DNA from 4 places in the Listeria immobilis genome. Region 1 is predicted to be linked to each of the others. Evidence: riboswitches for the same ligand, from Rfam matches in the RefSeq annotation. Region 1 holds a riboswitch; each other region holds the start of a gene.

The links. A riboswitch is a leader RNA that binds a small molecule or an ion and turns the genes downstream of it on or off. The one in region 1 is predicted to bind S-adenosylmethionine.
Region 2: it holds a riboswitch for S-adenosylmethionine, as region 1 does, so the genes downstream of both, HCJ45_RS04150 (O-acetylhomoserine aminocarboxypropyltransferase/cysteine synthase family protein) here and metK (methionine adenosyltransferase) in region 1, are expected to answer to the same signal.
Region 3: it holds a riboswitch for S-adenosylmethionine, as region 1 does, so the genes downstream of both, HCJ45_RS13145 (5-methyltetrahydropteroyltriglutamate--homocysteine S-methyltransferase) here and metK (methionine adenosyltransferase) in region 1, are expected to answer to the same signal.
Region 4: it holds a riboswitch for S-adenosylmethionine, as region 1 does, so the genes downstream of both, HCJ45_RS13275 (methionine ABC transporter ATP-binding protein) here and metK (methionine adenosyltransferase) in region 1, are expected to answer to the same signal.

The regions. Positions count from the first base shown of each region.
Region 1 covers NZ_JAASUA010000001.1:552,189-556,405, reverse strand. The annotation lists gene ytkD (RNA deprotection pyrophosphohydrolase) at 1-220, shown strand, start outside; gene HCJ45_RS02810 (DUF2584 domain-containing protein) at 263-505, shown strand; gene HCJ45_RS02805 (L-lactate dehydrogenase) at 521-1,441, shown strand; gene HCJ45_RS02800 (hypothetical protein) at 1,591-1,890, opposite strand; SAM riboswitch class I at 2,083-2,191, shown strand; gene metK (methionine adenosyltransferase) at 2,299-3,498, shown strand; gene asnB (asparagine synthase (glutamine-hydrolyzing)) at 3,632-4,217, shown strand, end outside.
Region 2 covers NZ_JAASUA010000002.1:263,698-267,914, forward strand. The annotation lists gene metX (homoserine O-acetyltransferase MetX) at 1-443, opposite strand, end outside; gene HCJ45_RS04150 (O-acetylhomoserine aminocarboxypropyltransferase/cysteine synthase family protein) at 460-1,737, opposite strand; SAM riboswitch class I at 1,847-1,947, opposite strand; gene HCJ45_RS04155 (HdeD family acid-resistance protein) at 2,186-2,713, shown strand; gene HCJ45_RS04160 (LPXTG cell wall anchor domain-containing protein) at 2,821-4,131, opposite strand.
Region 3 covers NZ_JAASUA010000012.1:87,404-91,620, forward strand. The annotation lists gene HCJ45_RS13130 (calcium-transporting ATPase) at 1-1,109, shown strand, start outside; gene HCJ45_RS13135 (DUF1294 domain-containing protein) at 1,272-1,529, opposite strand; gene HCJ45_RS13140 (RidA family protein) at 1,610-1,987, shown strand; SAM riboswitch class I at 2,051-2,148, shown strand; gene HCJ45_RS13145 (5-methyltetrahydropteroyltriglutamate--homocysteine S-methyltransferase) at 2,243-3,346, shown strand; gene uvrC (excinuclease ABC subunit UvrC) at 3,406-4,217, shown strand, end outside.
Region 4 covers NZ_JAASUA010000013.1:17,229-21,445, reverse strand. The annotation lists gene HCJ45_RS13285 (MetQ/NlpA family ABC transporter substrate-binding protein) at 1-258, opposite strand, end outside; gene HCJ45_RS13280 (methionine ABC transporter permease) at 322-996, opposite strand; gene HCJ45_RS13275 (methionine ABC transporter ATP-binding protein) at 993-2,015, opposite strand; SAM riboswitch class I at 2,105-2,223, opposite strand; gene HCJ45_RS13270 (hypothetical protein) at 2,331-2,519, opposite strand; gene HCJ45_RS13265 (sensor histidine kinase) at 2,598-3,740, opposite strand; gene cesR (response regulator CesR) at 3,730-4,217, opposite strand, start outside.

The sequences.
Region 1 (4,217 bases):
GAAGGAACGAACTTTTACCAAACGAGTATATACAACAAAAGTAGAAAAGTTAGAAGCTAAAACAGATTATTTAGAGACAAGGGGACCAGTTGTTTTAAATGGAAACCTACGTCAACTTATTTGTGGACCTGCTTTTAGTTTTTTTATGCGAGATGCAGGAATGGTAAAAATAGTAGAAGCAGCAGAGCGGATTTTAAAACAACAAAAACTAGTCAATTAGGGGTAAACTCTGCTATGATAAAAGCATTGGAGGTGAGAAAAATTGGGTATGCCACTTGAAGTAAACACAATGATAGTCACAAAAGGAAATGAAAAAAGAATTTCTGATAATTTTTTTGAATTGGAAAAACAAGGATATCGAATTTATCCGATTGATGTTCCTATTATAGTTCGTAAAACAAAGGAAGGCGAAACTCTTGGAGAAGCCATTCCTCGCAAATTAGTTTGGGAAAATAACAAAACGATTATTAAATATGAGTTAATTGCTTTAAATTCAAGTAATTAATTGGGAGGGGATTATTTGAAACGAAAAGTTGGTATCATTGGCGCTGGTCATGTTGGAAGCGATGTGGCTTTTTCTCTTGTGACGCAGGGGATTTGTGATGAAATTGTTTTAATTGATAAACAAGAAACAAAGGCGATGAGTGAGGCGTTAGAACTTCGTGATATGTCTTCAATGACTCGTTCTTATACAGAAATTATCCCCAATGATCTTGATGCTTTAAGTGATGCGGATATTATTGTTATGGCAGTTGGTCCGGAAACATTATTAAGAGAAGATCGAATGGAAGAATTAATTGAAACAAGTAAAGCAGTAGCAGAGATAATTCCCAAAATTTTAGCAACTGGATTCAATGGGATTTTTATAAATATTACGAACCCTTGTGATGTTATTACAGCACTTATTCAAAAGTTATCTGGTTTTAATCATTCTCGTGTGTTTGGTACAGGCACATCTCTTGATACCGCAAGAATGCGAAGAGTTGTTGGTGAGGTGCTTAATATCAACCCAAAAAGTGTGGACGGTTATGTACTTGGTGAACATGGGGAGTCGCAATTTGTTGCTTGGTCAACAGTAAGGATTGGTGGTGTTCCTCTTTTAGATTACCAAACAAATAAACCACTTGATTTAGCTTCCTTAAAGCAAAGTGTCCGTGGCGGAGGATGGAATATTTTAACAGGTAAAGGATGGACTAGCTTTGGTATTGCAACAGCTACAGCGCAAATTGTAGACGCTGTTTTATCTAATGCCAAACAAGTTTTCCCACTAGCTGTCTTTTCAAAAGAGATGGAAATTTATATTGGTCAACCAGCAATTATTGGCAGTGAGGGTGTTACAAGTATTTTAAAACCACCACTTACAGAAGAAGAAAAGGCTGATTTGATCGCATCCAGTAACGTTATTAAAGCAGCACTGGAAACAGTAAATGAAAATAATTAATACAAAAGAAAGTTAGATACATAATAACTTGGGATAGTAGAAATCTTCTTTATTACGAAATATAATTGCTTTTCATGAACAAAATATTTTAGTGAAGGCAATAAAAAAACTAGTTCCAGTAAAAGAAATAATTTACCAGAACTAGTTTTTTATGCGGTCTTTGCTTTTTTTTGTTTAGGTTTATTTGATTTTCTAACGATAAAACGAATGAGACTAATAATTAATGAAACAATATATTCACCAAAAGCTCCAATGAAAATCGCGATGGCTATTTCTGTTTGGGCCATTCCTCCACCATAAAAACTAATGAAGAACACGACACCACTTGCAATCAACCCCATTGCGGCTAAAAAATATTTAAACCAGTACCAACGAAGGACAAAATCAAATAAACAAACAGCTGCTAAAAAGCCAAGAAAAATAATCGAGGATAACGGAATTAAACTCATAGATACAATCTCCTTTAATAAATAAAAACATCTTTTTATCCATCTATCATAACACAGGTTGGAAATAATGATAAGAAAAAATTGATTCAAAAACGTTTGAGATGAAAAGAGCTATTTTAAAAAAGGAATATCCGGATTAGTTATTGCATCTAGTCGGACTTTATGGTATTCTAGCTTAGAATTAAAATTTATCTCTTATCCAGAGCGGTAGAGGGACTGACCCTTTGAAGCCCAGCAACCTACACATATAAGTGAAAGGTGCTAATCTGTTGCAGGAGTATTATCTCCTGAACGATGAGAGCAAAGGTATAATGATAGCCTTTCTCTATTCGTGCGCGTTTTGTGCTAAATAGAGAAAGGCTTTTTATATGAGGCTTATTTGGAAAGAATTAAAGGAGGAAAATAAAATTGGCTAAAAATCGTCATCTATTTACATCGGAATCGGTTTCTGATGGACATCCAGATAAAATTGCAGATCAAATATCTGATGCAATTTTAGATGCAATTATTTCAAAAGATCCGGACGCACGTGTAGCTTGTGAAACTACTGTGACAACTGGACTTGTTTTAGTAGCAGGAGAAATTACGACTTCTGTTTATGTAGATATTCCAAAAATTGTTCGTGATACAATTAAAGAAATTGGCTATACGCGTGCAAAATATGGTTTTGATGCGGAAACATGTGCCGTTTTAACAGCCATTGATGAGCAATCACCAGATATTGCACAAGGTGTAGATGAAGCATTAGAATCAAGAAGCGGCGGGGAACATGATGCGGTTATTGAAGCAATCGGTGCAGGAGACCAAGGCTTAATGTTCGGATTTGCTACTGATGAAACAGAAGAATTAATGCCATTACCTATTTTCTTAGCACATGGTCTTGCACGTAAATTAACCGAACTACGCAAATCAAAAAAACTGGATTATTTACGTCCTGATGCTAAAACACAAGTAACTGTTGAATATGATGAATTAAATAGACCTGTTCGAATTGATACGATTGTTGTTTCGACACAACATCATCCCGATATTACACAAGAACAAATTGCTAAAGATTTGCACACATATCTTTTCCCAGAAGTGATTGATGCTTCTTTCTTAGATGAAGACACGAAATACTTTATCAATCCAACTGGTCGTTTTGTAATTGGTGGCCCCCTTGGAGATGCTGGCTTAACTGGTCGTAAAATCATTGTTGATACTTACGGCGGCTATGCGCGACATGGTGGCGGGGCATTTTCTGGAAAAGATCCGACTAAAGTAGATCGTTCTGGTGCTTATGCTGCTAGATATGTTGCTAAAAATATCGTTGCTGCGGGACTAGCTAAAAAAGTGGAAGTACAGCTTGCTTATGCTATTGGTGTGGCTCGTCCAGTATCGATTTCGATTGACACATATGGAACTAGTGAATTTTCGGAACAAGAGTTAATCGATGGAGTAAATGCATTATTTGATTTACGCCCAGCTGGTATTATTCACATGCTTGATTTACGTCGTCCGATTTATCGTCAAACAGCGGCTTTTGGACATTTTGGACGTAGTGATTTGGATTTACCTTGGGAAAGAACAGATAAAGCAGAAGCATTACAAAAATTAGTAGCAAAATAAAAGATACCGAACATTTCTTTTAAGAGTGTTCGGTTTTTCCTTCCTAAACAGTGCAAAGGAAGTCTAGTTATGATATGATAGACGTTGTGAAAAAAAGAAAAAATGATTATGTATATAGAGGAGAAATGTTACCATGTGTGGATTTGTAGGATGCGTACATGACCGCATTACAGAAATTACTGGCGCTGATAAAGAAACCTTTAGACAAATGAACAGTATGATAACGCACCGTGGACCGGATGATGAAGGTTATTTCACAGATGACCACGTGCAATTTGGTTTCCGCCGTTTAAGTATTATTGATGTAGAAAACGGTCATCAACCGCTAACGTATGAAAATGAACGTTATTGGATTATTTTTAATGGAGAAATTTATAACTATGTTGAACTCCGCGAGCAATTAATTGCAGAGGGAATGACATTTGAAACAGAGAGTGATACAGAAGTAATTATTGCTACGTATGCAAAATATAAAGAAAAAACCGCAGAACGTCTTCGTGGGATGTTTGGCTTTGTTATTTGGGATAAACAAGAAGAACTTGTATACGGCGCACGTGATCCATTTGGTATAAAACCATTTTTCTATGCAGAAGAAGATGGCAAGCTTTATATGGGCTCAGAAAAAAAATCCATTCTTCATGCTTTAAAAGAAAAGGAATTAGATGAAATTTCCTTGCAAAATTACATGACTTACCAATTCGTTCCAGAACCAGATTCTT
Region 2 (4,217 bases), on a different contig from region 1:
CCTCCCATAGATCCACCAATAACCGAAACAATCCTTTCAACACCTAATTGCTCTAAAAGCTCACGTTGAACTTTAATAATATCTTTAATTGAAAAACCAGGAAATTGCAGTCGGAAAGGGTCGCCAGTTTTTGGATTAATGGAAGATGGTCCAGTTGTACCACTACATCCCCCAAACACATTCGTACAAACCAAGAAATATTTATTAGTATCAATAGTTTTTCCAGGTCCAATATAATCATCCCACCAACCAGGCGCATCATCTTCATAGTGCTTGGCTGCATGTGCTGTTCCAGTGAGAGCATGTTCTAATAAAATACAATTATCCCGAGATTCTGCTAATGTTCCGTAAGTTTCATAGCCAACTAAAACAGGACTTAAGGTTTCTCCGTTTTCAAGTAGAAGAGGACTTTTTTGAAATAGTTCTTTTTGTTGTAGGCTCACTTCTCTTCACATCCCCTTAAATTTGCTCTAGTGCATGTGTTAAATCTTGAATAATATCATCTGCATTCTCAATTCCAATAGATAGACGTATTGATTCCGGTTTTACCCCAGCAGTAAGTTGTTGATCTTCGCTTAACTGTTGATGAGTCGTGGAGGCTGGATGAATAATAAGCGATTTTGCATCTCCAACGTTTGCTAAATGGGAGAATAGTTCCACCGACTCAATCACTTTTTTCCCAGCTTCATAACCACCTTTAACGCCAAAAGTGAAAATAGATCCAGGACCTTTTGGTAAGTATTTTTGCGCTAAATCAAAATATTTATTTTCTTTTAGGTTAGGGTAGTTAACCCACGCAACTTTTGGATGGTCATTTAAGAAGTTTGCAACTAATTTTGCATTTTTTACATGTTGTTCTAATCGCAGGGAGAGTGTTTCTAAACCAAGGATAAGTAGGAATGCATTAAAAGGTGATAGTGCTGCACCTGTGTCGCGTAAAAGTGAAACACGTAGTTTGGTAATATAAGCAGCCGCTCCAACATCATTTGTGTAGGATAAACCGTTATAACTGTCATCTGGAACAACTAATTTTGGGAACTTACCATTTGCCCAGTCAAATTTGCCCGAATCAATTACAGCTCCACCAATTGCAACCCCATGACCACCGATGAATTTAGTAGCTGAATAAACGACAATATCAGCTCCAAAATCAAACGGACGATTTAAATAAGCGGTTGCGAAAGTATTATCAACAATAAGGGGGATATTAGAAGTGTGCGCAATGTTTGCCACTTTTTCAATATCAACAATATTAATATCTGGATTGCCAATTGTCTCAACAAAGACAGCCTTCGTATTTTCTTTAATGGCCTTTTCAAAATTTTCTGGTTCATTTGGATCTACAAAGGTAACTTCAATCCCAAATGTTTTAAAAGTATGAGAGAACAGTGTATGTGTACCACCATAAAGTGTTGCTGCTGCGACAATATGATCACCAGAACCAGCAATATTTAAAATGGAGTAGGTTATAGCAGCCATTCCAGAAGCTGTTGCAACTGCACCAATACCGCCCTCAAGTAAAGTTAAGCGTTCTTCTAACACAGCGGTAGTGGGGTTCATAATTCGCGTATAAATATTTCCAGATTCTTGAAGACCAAATAAAGCTGCTGCATGCTCTGGACTATCAAAAGTGTAGGAAGTTGTTTGGTAAATAGGAACGGCTCTAGAATGTGTATCCCCGTCTGGTGTATGTCCTCCGTGTACTTGAATTGTTTCAAATTGATACTCATTACTCATAAAATCCACTCCTCTTTTAATATGTATTTACTTGTAATTCCAATCAAAAAACCTCCCTAGCAGTATATAAGCCGCCAGAGAGGATAGAGTTTCCTAAACTTGGATTTCCGACTTATCTTTCAGAATATACTGCTGGAATTAGCACCGTGAAATAATATTCCGGTTGCTAAGGCTTCAAAGGGCCAGTCCCTCCACCTTTCATGATAAGAAAATACGATTAAATTAAGTTTTATATTACGCTGGATGAATGAAATTGTCAACTATCTGTTTATTTTATTTGATTTACGGCCAATAATGTGTGAGTTTTGTGTCTATCAATAAATTTAAGTTAAATTTTGTTCGAGAAAAGTGTTTAATTTTTTATTTTTAGGCTATTATAGATAAGTCTAGTTGAATTTCATCAAAAATGGGGTCGAATTAGAACAAAAAATTGGGAGTTGAAAGACATATGAAAACTTTTACACGAATTCTTGTTTTATTAGCAGGGATTGCAATGATTGCACTAGGGATTTGGTTTTTATTCCATCCGGGGATTTCTTTATTAACCTCAACATTAATGTTTGGCTTCTTGCTACTTATTTCTGGTATTTTTCACACAGTTTCTTATTTCTCAGATAAGAAAATGCAGAAAGTATCAGGTTGGGTGCTAGCTGATGGTATTTTATCTATTTTATTAGGTTTCTTGCTATTATTTAATGAATTTGCAGGTGCAGCAACACTTGTATTACTGTTTGGTATGTGGGTACTATTTGCTGGTATTATGCGTACGATTGGTGCGTTTACCGCAAAACAAAACAATGTACAAGGTTGGGGCTGGATTTTAACAATTGGTATCATTGGTATCATTGTTGGATTCATTGCACTTTTCAATCCAGTTGTTTCGGCAATTGGTATCGTACTTATCGTTGGTATCTTCTTCATCGTTCAAGGTATCAGTGCTATTGCAACATTCTTCTTTATTGGAAAAACCAAATAATAAAAAAACGAACCCAGTTGTTTAAATTGGGTTCGTTTTTTTAATGAGTTAATTTCTAATGCAAAGATAAGCAACTACCTAAATTACTTAGATAGTTGCATTTTTGTTTATGCGTGTTTTTTACGTAATGTAATAACCGTTCCGCTAACTAAAAGAAGACCAATAAATGCGAGCGGAAGAGAGTTTGTATCTCCAGTTTTTGGTAATTTTTTAAATGTCTCTTTTTTGTTTGAAATTTTAATCTTCGGCTTTACTTCTGACTTCGGTGAGTCTGGAGGGGCAGGCATAGGTACTATAGCAAGTAGATTGTTATATTCATTATAGCTATAAATGACTTCTTCACTGTAGTCAAAAGAGTAATTATAGGCAACTAGACTATATTTATCTCCTGATTTTAGTGGTTTTTCTAAAGTTAAGATAAAGTTTCCTTCTTCATCAGAATAGGCACTCGCAAGTGTATTTCCGTCAGAATCATCCATATCTACAATAACATTAGGTGATGTAGTTCCGTAAATAGTTGAAGCATTGCTAGTTGTTGTATTAATAACTGGTTTTTTTAGTGTTGGCACATTATTGGCAACAAAATATGAGATGGTGGCTTCTCGTGTATTTCCAGCTGAATCTGTTGCGATGATAATTGCCTCTTGATAACCCAGTGTAGTACTAGACGCTTCATGTCCTGGTTTGTAAGCTACTGTGAATTTTCCAGAGTTATCAGAGATTTTTACGAAGGCATCATAGTCTAGCGTATCACCTTTTCGTATTATTAGTAGAATTAGTTGACTTAAAATTGAGGGTGGAGTTTGATCTGTAACAGCGAAAGTGGCAATTAATTCTTCAGATATACCGGCTTTTGTCGCAACAATAGTCGTCGTAAATGAACCTGTTTTTTTAGTGGAAGGAGCGCCGGATTTAAAGCTTAAAGTTACATCAGGCGCAGCATCTACAAACTGCATTGGTGTTGGTTTAGAATCTTGGGCAATTGTTGGTGCGGTCGTTTTTAAAGTTGCTAGTGGTGTTGCAACGTTTACAGTATAGTTAACTGTGAGTTCAATTGATGTAGCATCATCGAAATCTACAACAATAATTGTGGAGTAATCTCCAGCATTAGATGTTTCAGGTTGCCCATTTTTAAAGGTAAATGTTGGATTGTTGCCATTGTCATTAATCGTTACAAAATCACTTGCAACTGGATTAGAATCAATTTCAAATGCAAGCCCTGTTTTTGCAATAACTGCATTTGGTGAAGCTTTTAAATTGTCTTTTTCTTCCGTTGTATTTTTTTCTACCACATCAGGAGTTACGATAGTCTCTGTATTTTCCCCATCCTCCGTATCTGTCGCATAGGCAGGCGTGCTAATAGATAAAGCTAGCCCAAATGCTAAAGTTAGTGCTATCCCTTTTTTTAAGTTTTTCATTAGATGTCCTCTTTTCTTTTTTTTTTATTGCATATTTATTATAACAAGGAGAATATCTGAAAGAAAGCGAAAATAAATCATTTGTG
Region 3 (4,217 bases), on a different contig from region 1:
ATATTGTCTTGGTTGGTTTAACTGCAATGATTGACCCACCACGTGAAGCTGTGTATGCCTCTATTGAAGAGTCGAAAAAAGCGGGTATCCGTACAGTTATGATTACCGGAGACCATAAAACAACGGCACAAGCAATTGGCCGCGACATTGGTTTAATGGATGCTGATGATATTGCATTGACAGGTCAAGAACTAGATGCAATGCCAGAAGAAGAACTCGACAATAAATTAGAGCATATTGCTGTATATGCTCGAGTTTCTCCAGAAAATAAAATCCGTATTGTTAAAGCTTGGCAGAAAAAAGGTAAAATCACCGCAATGACTGGAGACGGTGTTAATGATGCCCCTGCTTTAAAACAAGCAGACATTGGTGTTGCAATGGGTAGCGGGACGGATGTTGCTAAAGACTCCGCCGCAATGATATTAACTGATGATAACTTTGTTTCCATTGTGGATGCAGTAGGTGTTGGTCGTACTGTTTTTGATAATATTAAGAAATCGATTGCCTATCTATTTGCAGGTAATTTAGGTGCAATCATTGCGATTTTATTCGCGCTTGTACTTGACTGGATTAATCCATTTACAGCATTACAACTACTATTTATTAATTTAGTCAATGATTCCCTGCCAGCAATCGCCTTAGGTATGGAAAAAGCAGAACCTGACGTGATGAAACGCAAGCCAAGAGATATTAACGAAGGGATTTTTGCCGGTGGAACGATGCGCGCAGTGATTAGCCGCGGAGTATTAATCGGTATCGCCGTAATCATCTCACAATATATCGGTATGCAAATTTCACCAGAGATGAGTGTTGCAATGGCATTTACTACACTTATCCTAGCTCGTACATTACAAACTTTTGCTGCCCGCTCAAATGTTCAAACTGCATTTGGCGCAGGATTCTTTAGCAATAAATATGTAATTGGCGCGGTATTACTTTGTTTCGCATTATACGGAATCACTGTTTTACCAGGAGCGCGTGAAATCTTCTCCATCCCAGCAACATTTGGCTTACATGAATGGTCAATTGCTGCAGGACTAGCACTCGGAGCAGTAATTATGATGGAAATTATCAAAGTCATTCAAAATAAATTTTTTAAAGAAGCATAATAAAAGCAGAAATCCCTAGTTGTTCTAATGGGATTTCTGCTTTTTCGTGTGAAGCTTATTGTAATGCGTGGCAATCAATAGTGTTTATTTAAGTCCGTTCTTTCCAAATAAAAGATTAAACATTTGATTAGGTTGTGGTATCTTTATTGATTTAAAAATATTTTAATACACCAACCAAATAACTGCTCCAACTGTCCAAACCATCGCAAGCGGTACTAAAATTCGGAACTTTGTTTTTTGTGTCTTATGATGAAAAAGTTGCATCGATATCCAACTGCCAAATGCGCCGCCGAGAAACGCAGTAAGAAGAAGGGCGGATTCTGGAATACGGTATGCGTGTTTTATTGCTTTTCGTTTATCAATAGCGAACATTAGAAATGAAATAACTGTTATCGCAATCAAATAAATCGTTAAAACCATTAGTAATTCCCCCTTTAAATTGCTAAAACAAACTTTATTGATTAGAATAAAAGCATACCACAAAAGAAAGCAGGGATAAAATGGCAAAAGAAATTATTCAAACAAATAATGCGCCAAAAGCACTTGGACCGTATTCGCAAGCTGTAAAAGTGAATGGTTTTATTTTCACATCGGGTCAACTTGGTATTAACCCAGCAACTGGAGAATTAGCAGAAGGGGCGACAGAACAAGCCGAGCAAGCTTTTAAAAATCTAGCATCTGTGTTAGAAGAAGCTGGTTCTAGTTTGGAAAAAATCGTCAAAGCAACTGTTTTTTTCAAAGATTTAAATCAATTTACAGCAGTTAATGAAGTATACGCAACATTCTTTTCCAGTGATTTCCCAGCTAGAAGTGCATTTCAAGTAGCAAAATTACCACTTGATGCCGAAATTGAAATCGAAGTTATTGCAGAAGCATAAATATTCAGAAAAAAGTTGACAATCAATCTATACAAACGATATAATAAAAAACAATTACATAGCAACTTATCAAGAAAGGTGGAGGGTTCTGGCCCAGTGAAGCCTTGGCAACCGGATTTCTCACGGTGCCAAATCCAGCAGGTAACACTGACAGATAAGGCATGCGAATCAGGTAAAGCTACTTTCCCTCAAAAGCTGTCTTTTAAGGGGAAGTTTTTTTGTACATAAAAATAATAAAGAATTGAGGCGAAGAAAATGAAGCAAGTAGCACCATTTTATGCAGATCACGTTGGGAGTATTTTACGAACAAAGGCGATTAAAGAAGCGAGAAAGAAATTTGAAGTGGGTGAAATTTCAGCCGAAGAACTTCGTACAGTTGAAAACACAGAAATAAAATATATTGCGGAGAAGCAGAAAGAAGTTGGCTTAAAAGCAATTACAGATGGCGAATTCCGCCGAGCGTGGTGGCATTTTGACTTCTTAGAGAATTTAGATGGTGTAGAAGGGTACGATGCGGAAGGTGGTATTCAGTTTAGCCAGGTGCAAACTAAATCGCATTCAGTAAAAATTACAGGTCCAATCGACTTTACAACCCATCCTTTTATAGCTGATTTTCAGTTTTTAAAAGAGCAAGTTGGCGAAAACCATGTAGCTAAGCAAACGATTCCAAGTCCAGCGATGCTCCATTACCGCGGAGATATTGAATATCAGCCATATTTAGACGATACTACAAAATTTGCTAGCGATTTAGCAGTAGCATATCAAAAAGCGATACAAGCCTTTTATGATGCAGGTTGCAGGTATTTACAACTAGACGATACTTCATGGAGTTATTTATGCTCTGATGAACAGCGAGAAGTGGTTCGGAAGCGAGGTTTTGACCCAGATACATTACAGGAAACATATAAAACCTTAATAAATGAAGCTGTGAAATATAAGCCAGCTGATATGGTCATTACGATGCATATTTGCCGTGGGAATTTCCGTTCAACTTGGATTGCTTCGGGCGGCTATGGACCTGTAGCTGAAACTTTATTTAGCCAGTTACATATAGACGGTTTCTTTTTAGAGTATGATAATGAACGTTCTGGGGATTTTGCTCCTTTACAATATGTTAACCGACCGGATCTTAAAATTGTTCTCGGTTTAGTTACCTCTAAAACAGGTGAGTTAGAGGAAGCGGCAACAATTAAGGCGCGTATTGAAGAAGCTAGTAAAATAGTTCCGCTCACCCAATTACGACTTAGCCCACAGTGCGGGTTTGCTTCCACCGAAGAAGGCAATATTTTAACAGAAGAAGAGCAATGGAATAAATTACGTTATATAGTTAAATTAGCAAACGAGGTATGGGGAGATTAAATAAGCAAAAGAACTAGTTGGAAGTTTTCAGCTAGTTCTTTTTTATCTTTACAAATGGTATGGATAGCGCTAGAATAAGTGTTCTAGAGGAGGTAATTCCTTTGAATACGCAATTACAACAAAAACTAACTTTATTACCTGATTCACCAGGTTGTTATATATATAAAGATGAAAAGCAAGAAATTCTCTATATCGGCAAATCTAAATGTCTAAAAAACCGCGTAAAGTCTTATTTTACTGGTAAGCAAATTGGTAAAACAGCTCGACTTGTCCGGCAAATTAGCGATTTAGAGCTTATTATTACAACGACAGAAAAAGAAGCATTGCTACTAGAGATGATTTTAATTCAAAAATACCAGCCGCCCTTTAATGTTATGTTAAAGGAAGGTCCGAGCTACCCATATATTAAAATTACAAATGAAAAAAATCCGCATATTGAAGTAGTGGTAGAAACAAAAGCAGATGGTGCACACTATTTTGGTCCTTATCCAGGCCGTTATTCTGTAAGGCAAACGGTGGCATTATTAGAAAAACTTTTCCCATTATGTAGATGTGAAGGAAAACCTGGCCGTCCTTGTTTATATTATCATTTAGGATTATGCCTAGGCCCATGCCAAGCAGAAATTGAACCGGCTGTATATCAAGCTCAAATTCAAAAAATTTCGCGATTTTTAGAAGGTGATGTTAAAGATATCAAAGCAAAATTAACAGAAGATATGCAAATCGCGACAGAAAAATTACAATTTGAACGAGCGGCAGAACTACGAGATACTATTCACGCTATTAATGAAACAATTGAAAAGCAGCATATTATTTTTCCAGGTTTAAAAAATCGTGATATTATCGGTTGCTACACAGAAGATAATTATTT
Region 4 (4,217 bases), on a different contig from region 1:
GGCATCCAAGTCGCCTTCTTCAAGTGCTTTATTCGGCATAACATAATCTGTATACTTTACAATCTTCAAATTAATTCCTTTTTCTTTCAAAATTGGTTTTGCTTGCTCCAAAATTTGAGCATGAGGCGTGTTTGAAGCACCTACTACCAATTCCTTATCGTCTGTTTTACTGGATGATGCTTTATCAGATGAGCTACCACAAGCTGTAAGTACTAAAATTAAACTTAATGTAAAAATAAATCCAAGAACCTTTTTCATGAAAATCTCTCCTTTTTTGCGGGGATTCCGCGTTTTTTATATAAATTGCTTCATATACTTAGGTTAGCGTTTGTCGGTTCGTTTGGTTAAAAAGTCGCCGATAAACTGAAAAATAAAGACTATAATCAAAATAATAATGGTTGCTAAAACTGTTACATCTGGTTGCCCGCGTTGGAATCCTTCCAGATATGCGGTATTTCCAAGTCCACCGGCACCAATGACACCTGCCATCGCTGTGAAACCTACTAAAGAAATGGCTGTAACTGTAATACCAGAAATTATCGCTGGTAAAGCTTCCGGGATAAGCACTTTTCCAATTATGGTGAACATATTAGCACCCATTGATTTTGCCGCTTCAATAACTCCTTTGTCTACTTCACGAAAAGCAATTTCCACCATCCGACCATAAAAAGGAGCAGCCGAGATAATTAACGCTGGTAAAGCGGCTTTCGGTCCAATAACTGTACCAACTAGCGATTTTGTCATTGGGAGAAGCAGGACAATTAAAATAATAAACGGAATGGAACGGAAAACGTTGACTAGTATTGCTGTAATCCAGTAAAGAATACGGGCACCAGTATGTTTTTTATTATTTGTTAAAAATAGTAACAATCCTAACACAATTCCTAATAAAAATACTGCAAATAGTGAAGTAAGTGTCATATATAATGTTTCTTGTGTTGCTACCCACATCATTTGAAAATCAACATTTGGGAATAATTCTTGTAATTTCGTCATCGCTCTAACACTTCCGTTTCTACATTAAGTTGACGTAGCTGTGTTAGACTCGCATTAATCGCTTCTTTCGCACCTAGTATCTGTACATAAAGCGTTCCATAAGCGCCGTTTTGTGTTTGTGTTAAATTACCATGGAGGACATTTAGCATAACATCATTATCTTTCGCAACTTGAGAAATCACAGGTTGGGTTGCATTTTCGCTCATAAATAACAGTTTAACTATTTCACCTTCTGCATAGTTTTCAAGTAGCAGATGAATTAATTCTTCCGTTTCATCTGAATCAGTTACTTGACGAACAAAGCGTTGGGTTACTTTTTCTTTTGGATGACGGAAAACATCTAATACTTCTCCAAGTTCAACAACTTTTCCGTTTTCCATCACGGCTACACGATTACATATTTTTCGAATAACATGCATTTCGTGGGTGATAACAATGATTGTAAGGTTGAGGCGTTTGTTAATATCTAATAAAAGTTCTAAAACTTCATCTGTTGTTTGTGGATCTAGTGCGGAGGTTGCTTCATCACATAATAGCACTTTGGGATTATTAGCAAGCGCTCTAGCAATTCCTACCCGTTGCTTTTGCCCACCACTTAGTTCAGCTGGATAAGCATTTTCTTTTCCTTCTAGTCCAACTAACCGAATTAATTCATTAACGCGAAATCGTCTTTTTTCACCGCGTACGCCAGCAATTTCTAACGGAAAGGCAATGTTTTCAGCAACAGTACGTGACCATAATAAATTAAAATGTTGAAAAATCATTCCAATTTGTTGCCGAGCTTTTCGAAGTTTTCCACCACGGATCTGACTAATTAGTAAGTTATCCACCTCTACTGAACCTTCAGTTGGTAGCTCTAATCCGTTGAACATTCTTATCAACGTACTTTTTCCAGCGCCTGAATAGCCTACTACACCAAATATTTCTCCTTGTTCAATTTCTAAATCGACATTATCGACTGCTCGGACTTTATTATTTCTTGATGTATATTCTTTTACAACGTGCTGTAATGTTATCATCTCTATCACCTTTTCTACATTTCTGGTATACAAAAAGCCTTTCTGCTGATGAGCAGAAAGGCAGCATTTTTTCAAATGGACTAACTTCCTTCTCATCTTTCAGAACAATTAACTGTTCTGCATGATTTAGCACCTTAAACACAAAATGAACTATTGTTTAGGTTGCTGGGTTTCACAGGGCATTTCCCTCCACCACTCTGGATAAGATTTCTACATATAATTATATCACTTCATTTATGACTATCGTGACATTTCTTGTTTTTTCATATTACCTTTTCCACTCTACTTTGTCAATAAATTTTTACTAATAGCTTATTAATTGTAATTTAATTCACTAATTATAACGGTATTTCTTTGATCATCTATACTAGTTAATTGTGAGGCAATTTTTACTTGTGCTCTATTTTGAGAATTAATTTTACCCTTATTTATTTGGGCTAAATAAACAAAAATCACAACGACTGTAATACAAGCAACAACAATTAAGACAAAATGCTTTTTCATTTGTTCACCCTCCGTAATTTATATTCTACTGAATGAATATAAACCATGAGGAAAGAAAAATTTAAGAATTATTAAAGATTAACTGAGTGGTAATTTAACGATAAAACTAGTTTTCCGATGTTTGCTCTCAGCAGTAACAAGTCCACCATGTTTTTCAACAATTGATTTGGCGATAGCAAGCCCCAAGCCAGTTCCAGTCGTTGTTCTATTTTTATCAGCTTTATAAAATCGCTCAAATAAATATGGTAAATCGATTTCTGAAATTTCTTGTCCGTAATTCGTTACTTTTACAACAGCCATATTTCCTTCTTGTTTTGCGCTTACGTCGATTTGCTTATTTCCTTCTCCGTACCGAAGCGCATTCGAAAACAGATTTTCAAATAAACGCATGATTTGATTGCCATCACCGCTAATAATTAACTTTTTGGCATCAAAATGCTCTACGATTTTCATATTTCGTTCCGTTGCTTGTCCATCATATTCGGCAACTAGCTGACTTAATAATTCAATAACGTCTAATTCATCTTTTTTTAATTGATACTCAACGCTATCAAGTCTTGTATAAGAAAACAAGTCATCAATCAGCTTATGCAGATGTCGTGCCTTACCGTAAACCAGCTCCGTGTAATAACGCAATTCCACTTCATCACGATAACGATCTTCATGAATATAACTTAAGTACCCCAAAATTGAAGTCAGTGGTGTCCTAAGATCATGCGAAACATTCGTAATTAAATCATTTCTAGCTTGTTGCGCCTGCTCTTCTTGTTTCATTAATTTATTTTGTCGTTCTCGCATGTTTTCGATATTTCGCTCTAATTCTTGAATTTCAGGAACAAAACTCTCTGTATCCACTGGTTTTCCATCGTTTAGCGCAAAATTTATTGTTCGCAATTGCTTTTTCAAAAGTTTTTGCCGCATGTAGCGATAGAAAAAGGAGAAAAATAAGCAAGTAATCAAGAAAATAATAAAATAATTGATTAATAATACCCAAATGGAATCCATCACACGAACATATTTATTAGGACCAAATAAACTGACAATCGCTCGAGTAACTTCTTTTAAAAATAAAGAATCATCTCTAATGGAGATAGCCCATAAATATATAGTTCGTACCGTAACCATGCCTAAAACCCATGAAATAACAGCGAAAAAAGTTGCTTGCCAAATATTCATCACATGGCTAATTTTAGTAAACAACATTTCAAGTTTATATTTCAACTTTGTATCCTACTCCCCATATAGTCTTAATCACATTTTCCCCGCCCATAGCATCTCGTAATTTATCACGCAAATTGCTAATATGGACCATAACCGTTTTACTTGCTCCAAGCGCTTTTTCTTGCCAAATTTTTTCGAAAATATATTCGGAACTAAATACTCGCCCTGGTTCACTTGCAAGCAAAAATAAAATATCAAATTCCGAAGTTGTTAAATGTAGTTCTTTTCCACTAACTGTCACCACATGAAGCGCACGATCAACAATGATTGGTCCAATGATAACTTTATCCTGACTAATCGGCTCTACTTGACTCATTTGTTGCATTCGCCTCAAAATTGCTTTGACACGGACAGAAAGCTCTAATGGATTAAACGGCTTCACCATGTAATCATCTGCACCAGTTAAAAGCCCCATTATCTTATCATTATCTTCCGCCTTCGCACTAAGCATCAAAATGGGCGTCAAAATACCTTCAC